Regions from separate parts of the Lactococcus sp. S64 genome, predicted to be linked through region 2. Evidence: predicted binding sites of a transcription regulator. Region 2 holds the regulator's gene; the other holds the start of a gene.
What was found. The regulator Rex, encoded in region 2, represses fermentation and respiration genes when NADH is low (regulators of the CRP and FNR family bind a similar motif). The targets are predictions, from matches to a motif close to TTGTGAANTANTTCACAA.

Region 1 (4,591 bases), on a different contig from region 2:
ATAGGTTGATTTAGGCATTTTTTCTCCAATTCATTCAATTTATGACACTGTGTCATTTATTAAATTCTAACAAATTAATTGATTAACATCAATTAATTAATTTTTTTAAGCAAAAAAACTACTGACAGTTTTGTCAGTAGTTTTGATAATAAATTTGCTGATGTATAAGTGGCTGACAGTTTTGTCAGTAAAATTAGGAACATTTATTTAGCCAATTCTCTTTCAAGAGCTAATCGTTGAACTTTCATTGTTGCTGTACGAGGAATTTCATCGTAAGCCATAAGAATAGGTTCATTTAAAAATGGCAAATCAACAATTGAAGCCCACCAAGCTGGCCAATCCATTTCCGCATTTTCAGCTAGAGCCAAAATAGGCTGTGGTTTACCAGATTTATCACGAATAATCACAACTTCATCTAAGAAGTCGTGTTGGTCTAACAGAAGATCTTCAATTGCCAAATTAGATTCAATTTTATCAATTAAATCAACTTGTCTGTCATGTAAAAAGAGAATTCCGTCTTCATTCATGAGACCCCAATCGCCAGTATCCCACCAGTCACCATAGACTTCTTTATTAAAACGTTCTTCTTCTTTATAGTAAGTCAAAGCTCTTCCTTTTGAGAGGAAGTGGATTCTTCCAGGCGTACCTGCAGGACATTCATTTCCATCTTCATCGGCAATACGTGCTTTAGATAATCCAGGCATACCAATCCCCATTTCACGGGCATTAGTGTCTGCTAAAGTTGATAAACGGTGCTTTTTCCAAATCATTGGGCCACATTCTGATTGTCCATAAATTTGTAGAAAGACTGGCTCTTTTTGCTTAGAGGCAGAAAGAAAAGTGTGCATTGTTTCTTTATTAATTGCATCAAAAGTTGAGTGAAGGTAACGAATTGAAGCAAAAATCTCAGGTTCTTGCTTTGCAAGATTCGCTAGACGAACAAAATCGTTTGGATGTGTTTCAAAAGCATAAGGCTGATGTTTAGCAAAAAGATTGACAAGATTATCTTTTGATAAATCATTGAGGGGCATAAGTCCAAACCCAAAGGTCATTGCTGATGAAACCCCTATATTGAAACGAGAATGAACAGGAGAAATATGGAAAGCTAAAATTTCTTCCTTATCAGGCATCCAATCCATTACAGTTCTTTGAAGTACCCAACGCCAACCCATTGAATTAGCAGAGTGAGCGATTAATTTTGGTACACCAGTTGTTCCAGAAGTATGAGTGAGATAAGCAATCTCATCACTGGCCAATTGCTGACTGTCAGCAATTTGAGTAGGTTTTTCCAAAGCAAATTTACTGACAGAAAGTTTTTTAGAATCTTCAAGATTCTTCATTTCATTTACAGTTTTGTCAGTAACTTGGTCATAAATGAGCCAAGGATTGCCTAAACGTCCAGCTAAAATATCCATTGTTTGGGCAGGAAGATGATAAGAAATCATTGCTGGAACAGCGCCTAGATAAGAAACAGCAACAGCTAAAAGATAGGTATCAAAAGCACTTGATTTAAAAATAATGACTTTATCCGATTTTTTGATTCCCAACTCAGATAAGAGACTTGCCTTATCAACAATTGCTTGATGAGTCTTTTGGTAAGTCGTTTCAAGAGCTAGTTCAGGGAAAGCTCCAACAGCTTCATCAAAGATAATTGGGCTATCAGGAAACTGTTCAGCTGATTTTTTAAAGTTTAGATACAAATTTAGGGGTTCGTGTTTGAATTTCAAAAAAAATCTCCTCAAGTTAATAAGTTTATTATATCACAAAGTATTCTTTAGACCAATAGTTAATGTAAATGTTTTCTTAAGTCGTAGAGAATAAAATACTCGGAAAAAAAGTCTAAAATCTGCTACAATTAAAGGGACACTAAGAGGATTCCAATCCTCTTTTATCAGGAAAAGAAGGGATAGATAGGAAAATGATTAAAAATTATGAACTATCCAACGAAAAAAAATTAATTTCAACCTCTGAAATGAAGAATTTCACCTATGTTCTCAATCCAACACGTGAAGAAATTGGGAATATTTCTGAATACTATGACTTCCCTTTTGACTATTTATCAGGAATTTTGGATGACTATGAAAATGCCCGTTTTGAAACAGATGATAATGATAATAATCTGATTCTCTTACAATATCCTGCACTTTCTAATTATGGAGAAGTGGCGACTTTTCCATATTCTTTGGTTTGGACTAAAAATGAATCGGTTATTTTAGCACTTAATCATGAGATTGATAATGGCTTAATTTTCGAGCGTGAATATGATTATAAACGCTACAAACATCAAGTTATTTTTCAAGTGATGTATCAAATGACACACACTTTCCATGATTATTTGAGAGATTTCCGAACAAGGCGTCGCAGACTTGAACAGGGAATCAAAAATTCAACAAAGAACGACCAAATTGTTGATTTGATTGCCATTCAAGCAAGTTTAATTTATTTTGAAGATGCCTTGCACAATAATATGCAAGTACTTCAGGATTTTATTGATTACTTGAGAGAAGATGATGAAGACGGTTTTGCTGAAAAGATTTATGATATTTTTGTCGAAACAGACCAAGCTTATACAGAAACCAAGATTCAGCTCAAGTTACTAGAAAATCTCCGAGATTTGTTCTCAAACATTGTCTCTAATAACTTGAACATTGTCATGAAAATCATGACATCAGCTACTTTCGTTCTAGGGATTCCAGCAGTAATTGTTGGTTTTTACGGAATGAATGTTCCAATTCCTGGTCAAAATTTTAATTGGATGGTTTGGCTTATTTTAGTTCTAGGAATTTTATTATGTGTTTGGGTCACTTGGTGGTTACATAAAAAAGATATGTTATAAAATGGAGAAAAATCTCCATTTTTTTGCTCTTTGTGAAAAAATTAATTAGTGATTGCAGATTATGAAGTTAGCAATGTTTGTTAAAACTATTTTGTGAATTATTTATGAAAACGTTTTAAAAAAGTATAACAGATATTAAAATAATTGGAACTGTATTAGTAAAGAATCTGTAATTTCTCTTGAATTCTGTTTGCTATTCTCAAACTGTATGATATAATGAAGTTGTAATTTGAAACAGAAAGAACAAAGGAGATTTCAAAATGAAAACCGAAGTTACGGAAAATATCTTTGAACAAGCTTGGGATGGTTTTAAAGGAACCAACTGGCGTGATAAAGCAAGCGTTACTCGCTTTGTACAAGAAAACTACAAACCATATGATGGTGATGAAAGCTTTCTTGCTGGGCCAACAGAACGTACACTTAAAGTAAAGAAAATTATTGAAGATACAAAAAATCACTACGAAGAAGTAGGATTTCCCTTCGATACTGACCGCGTAACCTCTATTGATAAAATCCCTGCTGGATATATCGATGCTAATGATAAAGAACTTGAACTTATCTATGGGATGCAAAATAGCGAACTTTTCCGCTTGAATTTCATGCCAAGAGGTGGACTTCGTGTTGCTGAAAAGATTTTGACAGAACACGGTCTCTCAGTTGACCCAGGCTTGCATGATGTTTTGTCACAAACAATGACTTCTGTAAATGATGGAATCTTCCGTGCTTATACTTCAGCAATTCGTAAAGCACGTCATGCTCATACTGTAACAGGTTTGCCAGATGCTTATTCTCGTGGACGTATCATTGGTGTCTATGCACGTCTTGCCCTTTACGGTGCTGATTACCTTATGAAGGAAAAAGCAAAAGAATGGGATGCAATCACTGAAATTAACGAAGAAAACATTCGTCTTAAAGAAGAAATTAATATGCAATACCAAGCTTTGCAAGAAGTTGTAAACTTTGGTGCTTTATATGGTCTTGATGTTTCACGTCCAGCTATGAACGTAAAAGAAGCAATCCAATGGGTTAACATCGCTTATATGGCAGTATGTCGTGTCATTAATGGAGCTGCAACTTCACTTGGACGTGTTCCAATCGTTCTTGATATCTTTGCAGAACGTGACCTTGCTCGTGGAACATTTACTGAACAAGAAATTCAAGAATTTGTTGATGATTTCGTTTTGAAACTCCGTACAATGAAATTTGCTCGTGCAGCTGCTTATGATGAACTTTATTCTGGTGACCCAACATTCATCACGACATCTATGGCTGGTATGGGTAATGACGGACGTCACCGTGTCACTAAAATGGACTACCGTTTCTTGAACACACTTGATACAATCGGAAATGCTCCAGAACCAAACTTGACAGTTCTTTGGGATTCTAAACTTCCTTATTCATTCAAACGTTATTCAATGTCTATGAGCCACAAGCATTCTTCTATTCAATATGAAGGTGTTGAAACAATGGCTAAAGATGGATATGGCGAAATGTCATGTATCTCTTGTTGTGTCTCACCACTTGATCCAGAAAATGAAGAAGGACGTCATAACCTCCAATACTTTGGTGCGCGTGTAAACGTCTTGAAAGCAATGTTGACTGGTTTGAACGGTGGTTATGATGACGTTCATAAAGATTATAAAGTATTCGACATCGAACCTGTTCGTGACGAAATTCTTGACTATGATACAGTTATGGAAAACTTTGACAAATCTCTCGACTGGTTGACTGATACTTATGTTGATGCAATGAATA
Region 2 (4,591 bases):
TGCAAATGAAGATGGAACAATGAAAGTTGATCAAGACATTATCAAAGGAATTCAAGAGGCTGATCGTATTTATATTATTGCCGCCGGAACGTCTTATCATGCAGGTTTTGGGGCAAAAATGATGCTTGAATCTTTGACAAATACACCGGTTGAACTTGGTCTTGCTTCAGAATGGGGCTATGATATGCCTTTACTGAGCCAAAAACCATTCTTTATTTTCCTTTCACAGTCTGGGGAAACGGCTGACAGCCGTCAGGTTTTAGTAAAAGTAAATGAATTAGGACTTCCAAGCTTAACAGTTACAAATGTTCCCGGTTCTACTTTGTCACGCGAAGCAACTTATACAATGTTAATCGGTGCTGGACCAGAAATTGCAGTTGCTTCAACCAAAGCATATACAGGACAAATTGCAACCTTGGCTTTTCTTGCAAAGGCAGTTGGTGAGGCTGAAGGGGAAGTTAAAGCAAAAGAATTTGATTTAGTTAAAGAATTGTCTTTAGTTGCTCAATCAATTGAAGCCACTTTATCTGAAAAGGATGAAATTGCAGCAATTGTAGCTGACTTATTGCCAACTACTCGCAATGCCTTCTATATTGGTCGAAAACAAGATTATTATGTAGCAATGGAAGCTTCTCTCAAATTAAAAGAAATTTCTTATATTCAATGTGAAGGATTTGCTGCTGGAGAATTAAAACATGGAACGATTTCATTGATTGAAAAAGGAACTCCAGTACTTGCTTTAATTTCTAATAATGAAGAAGTAGCAGCTCATACTCGTGGAAATGTAATGGAAACAGTGGCTCGTGGAGCCTCAGCTATCACAATTGTTGAAGAAGGAGTGGCTCGTGAAGATGATACAATTGTTGTCAACCAAGTTCATCCTTATTTGTCAGCAATTTCAATGGTTATTCCAACACAGTTAATTGCTTATTATGCGTCAATGCAACGTGGACTTGATGTTGATAAACCACGTAATTTAGCTAAAGCAGTAACAGTTGAATAAAAGTTACTGACAGAAATTTCTGTCAGTAAAATGATAACTAAAAATAAAAAGTTCTGAGATTCATCAGAACTTTTTTGGTTAATTAATCTTTTGTCAGTGACAAAGGCCAGATTTTTCCGTATATAATAGTATGTATGAACTAAGAGAAAATCCGTATCCGATGCAACCTAGGGAACGCTTAGAATTTTTAGGAGAAGAGTGCTTGTCTGATGTTGAGCTGTTAGCGATATTATTGCGAACAGGGACAAAAAAATACTCATCATTAAATTTGGCCTTGGAAATTCTTCAACATTTTGAAACTTTGGATAATTTGCGCAAAGCTTCAATTAATGAACTCAGAGAAATTTCAGGCATTGGACTGGCAAAATCCATTGAAATTCGAGCAATGATTGAATTTGGAAAAAGAATACAAACCACTAATAGAAAACGTTACGGTCAAGTTTTGAGTTCCAGAGAGTATGGCCTGAGTCTTGCTTTTGAAATGCAAAATTTTGAGCAAGAGCATCTTGTGGCGACTTATTTAGATGGTCAAAATCGAATTATTGAAAAAAAGACAATTTTTATAGGGGCGGTTAATCAGGCAACTGCAAGCCCTAGAGAGATTCTTTATCATGCAATAAAAAATCTCTCAGTAGGACTGTTAGTTGCACATAATCATCCCTCAGGAAATTTACGACCCAGTCAGGCTGATAAAATATTTACTGACAAAATAAAAAAATCTTGTGAGGATGTGGGGATCAATTTTATTGACCATATTATTGTAGGGGCTGGTAATTATTTTAGTTTTCGGGAAGAAGAGATCAGAAAATGAAGATTATATAACAAACAATCACTTCTCAACTATAAAGAAAAGAAAAAGAACAGTCAATAAAAACTGTTCTTTTATTTTGTACTAATTTAGTTTTCTTGAGCTCCCATGAAAAATAGTAGTGTTTGCAGCTCCTTAGTTAAGTCAATTGATTGAACAACCACATCTGAAGGGACTTTCAAACGAATTGGGGCAAAGTTTAGGAAACCTTTGATACCAGCTTTGACTAGAGTGTCAACAACTTCTTGGGCATTTTCTTTGCGAACAGAGAGAATTGCTGTTTTGATATCCGATTTTTTAACATTTTTTTCTAAATCAGAAATATTATAAATTGGAATTCCATCATCTGTTTGTGTTCCAACTAAGGGATTGCCAGAAATATCATAGGCTTGCGTGATTCTCATTTTGTTTCTATCTTGGAATTGATAATGAAGTAATGCACGACCGAGATTTCCGACACCAATTAGAGCGATATGCGTTTCTTGGTCTTGGCCAAGAAGTTCTCCAAAGAAATCACGGAGCACTTTCGTTTCATAGCCGTATCCACGTCGGCCTAATTCGCCAAATAAAGAGAAATCTCGGCGAATTGTGGCAGCATCTACTCCAATTTTTTCTGAAATAAGTTGTGAGTTTGTGCGTGTCACATTTTCTTCGACAAGACTTTTGAACAGTCGATAGTACTGTGGCAGTCGTTTAGCAGTTGCTTTAGGCAAGCTTTTGCTTGGTTTATGATCAGTCATTGTTATACCTCAAAAATTTAATTCGATTTTATTAAAACTAATTAATATTTAGTTTCTTTGTGATAATTTTATCAAAAATTTGTGAAATTATCAAACAAAAGGAATGGAATATTCACAAAAAATGAGAAATTGATTACAATTCTAAAAAAATATTTATTTTCCCCTTTTAATTAAGGCGCTTTCATGTTAGAATAGAAATATGAAAAAATAGATAGGGAGAAAATATGATTAAAATTTATCTTAGTGGTTCATGTTCATCTTGTAGAAAAGCTAAAAAATGGTTACGTAAACATCACATTGAATTTGAAGAAATTAATTTATCAAAAGATGTTATGGAAAAAGATGATTTAATCAAAATTTTATCCTTGACTGAAAACGGATTTGAGGATATAATTGCGACCCGAGGGAAAACATACGCATCTTTAAATTATAATTTCGATGAATTAGGACTAGAAAAAGCTTTTGAATTAATTCAGGAAAATCCACGTCTTCTAAAACGACCATTAATTTTTGACGAGGACTGTCTATTGATTGGTTTTAACGAGGATGGAATCAGAGCGTTTATTCCACCAGAAGTTAGGAGAATTGAATTGCGCGAAAGATTAATTTTAGTCTAATATTAATTTTATTTTTAGCTTATCAGATTTGGTAAGCTTTTTAATTTTAAGAATTTGGAAGAACTACAAAAAACTTGCCTTAAATGCTATAATAGAAGGACTGCTTTTCTATCATATGAAAAGGGAAAACGAAGTATTAAAAATATGCTTTGAGATTTAACGAAGAGGATAAATATCATGATTTTACTGCAAGGGAATGGAATTGCACGCACTTTTGGTGGCGATGTTTTATTTGAAAATATCAATTTTAGTTTACAAGACCATTCAAGAATTGCCCTAGTTGGCCGAAATGGAGCTGGTAAGTCAACCTTGCTTAAAATTATTGCTGGAGTTGAAGAAGCGAGTCGCGGAACTGTATCCAAGACCAAAGATTTGACAATGAATTATTTAGCGCAAGATACTGGGCTGAATTCCTCAAGGACAATATTTGCCGAAATGCTCTCTGTTTTTGATTCGCTTCGCCAAATGGAAAAACAATTGCGCCAGATGGAATTGCGAATGGGAGAACTTGCTGGGGATGAATTGACAGCTTTGATGAAACGTTACGATGCTTTATCAGAAGAATTTCGGATGAAAAATGGATTTACTTATGAATCTGAAATTAAGTCTGTCTTAAATGGTTTTCGCTTTGATGAAACAATGTGGGAAAGAGAAATTTCAAGTTTATCGGGGGGACAAAAAACACGTTTGGCTCTTGCTAAGATGTTGCTTGAAAGACCACAACTTTTGATTTTGGATGAACCAACTAACCACTTAGATATTGAAACTTTAGCTTGGCTTGAAAATTACCTTAAAAATTACGAAGGTAGTTTATTAATTGTCAGTCATGACCGCTACTTTTTGGATAAAGTGGTTAATGAAGTCTTAGAATTATCTAGAGGAGAATTGACTCGTTTTTCTGGAAATTATTCTCGCTATGTTGAACAAAGAGAGCAAAAACTCTTGTTAGAACTCAAAAATTTTGAAAAACAACAAAAAGAAATTGCTAAATTAGAGGACTATGTTGCCAGAAATTTAGTTCGGGCTTCGACGACTAAAATGGCGCAATCGCGTCGTAAAAAGTTGGAGAAAATGGAGCGTTTAGACGCACCAACAAGTGATGATAAATCGGCCAATGTTACTTTTACTCCTGAAAAAACGTCTGGAAATGTTGTTTTAACCGTTTCAGAAGCAACGGTAGGTTATGAAGATAATCGTCTCTCTGGTCCGATTAACATTGACGAGCGTAAAGGTGAGTCCCTTGCTATTGTTGGACCAAATGGAGTAGGTAAGACAACATTGATTAAGTCAATTGTTGGACAGATTCCATTTTTAGCAGGTCAAGCAAAATTGGGTGCCAATGTTACTTTGGGATATTATGACCAAGAACAAGGAAGATTGACAGCTTCCAATACTGTCTTAGACGAATTATGGAATGAGCATC

Region 1: the regulator Rex is predicted to act here: its motif matches at 2,928-2,945, upstream of pflB (formate C-acetyltransferase).

The regions. Positions count from the first base shown of each region.
Region 1 covers NZ_JACVUQ010000002.1:191,304-195,894, reverse strand. Annotated here, with positions in the region: gene IAE51_RS03315 (TetR/AcrR family transcriptional regulator) at 1-18, opposite strand, end outside; gene IAE51_RS03310 (class I adenylate-forming enzyme family protein) at 204-1,727, opposite strand; gene IAE51_RS03305 (magnesium transporter CorA family protein) at 1,919-2,836, shown strand; gene pflB (formate C-acetyltransferase) at 3,097-4,591, shown strand, end outside.
Region 2 covers NZ_JACVUQ010000001.1:110,133-114,723, forward strand. Annotated here, with positions in the region: gene glmS (glutamine--fructose-6-phosphate transaminase (isomerizing)) at 1-1,003, shown strand, start outside; gene radC (DNA repair protein RadC) at 1,134-1,814, shown strand; gene IAE51_RS00530 (redox-sensing transcriptional repressor Rex) at 1,901-2,551, opposite strand; gene IAE51_RS00535 (Spx/MgsR family RNA polymerase-binding regulatory protein) at 2,776-3,168, shown strand; gene IAE51_RS00540 (ABC-F family ATP-binding cassette domain-containing protein) at 3,346-4,591, shown strand, end outside.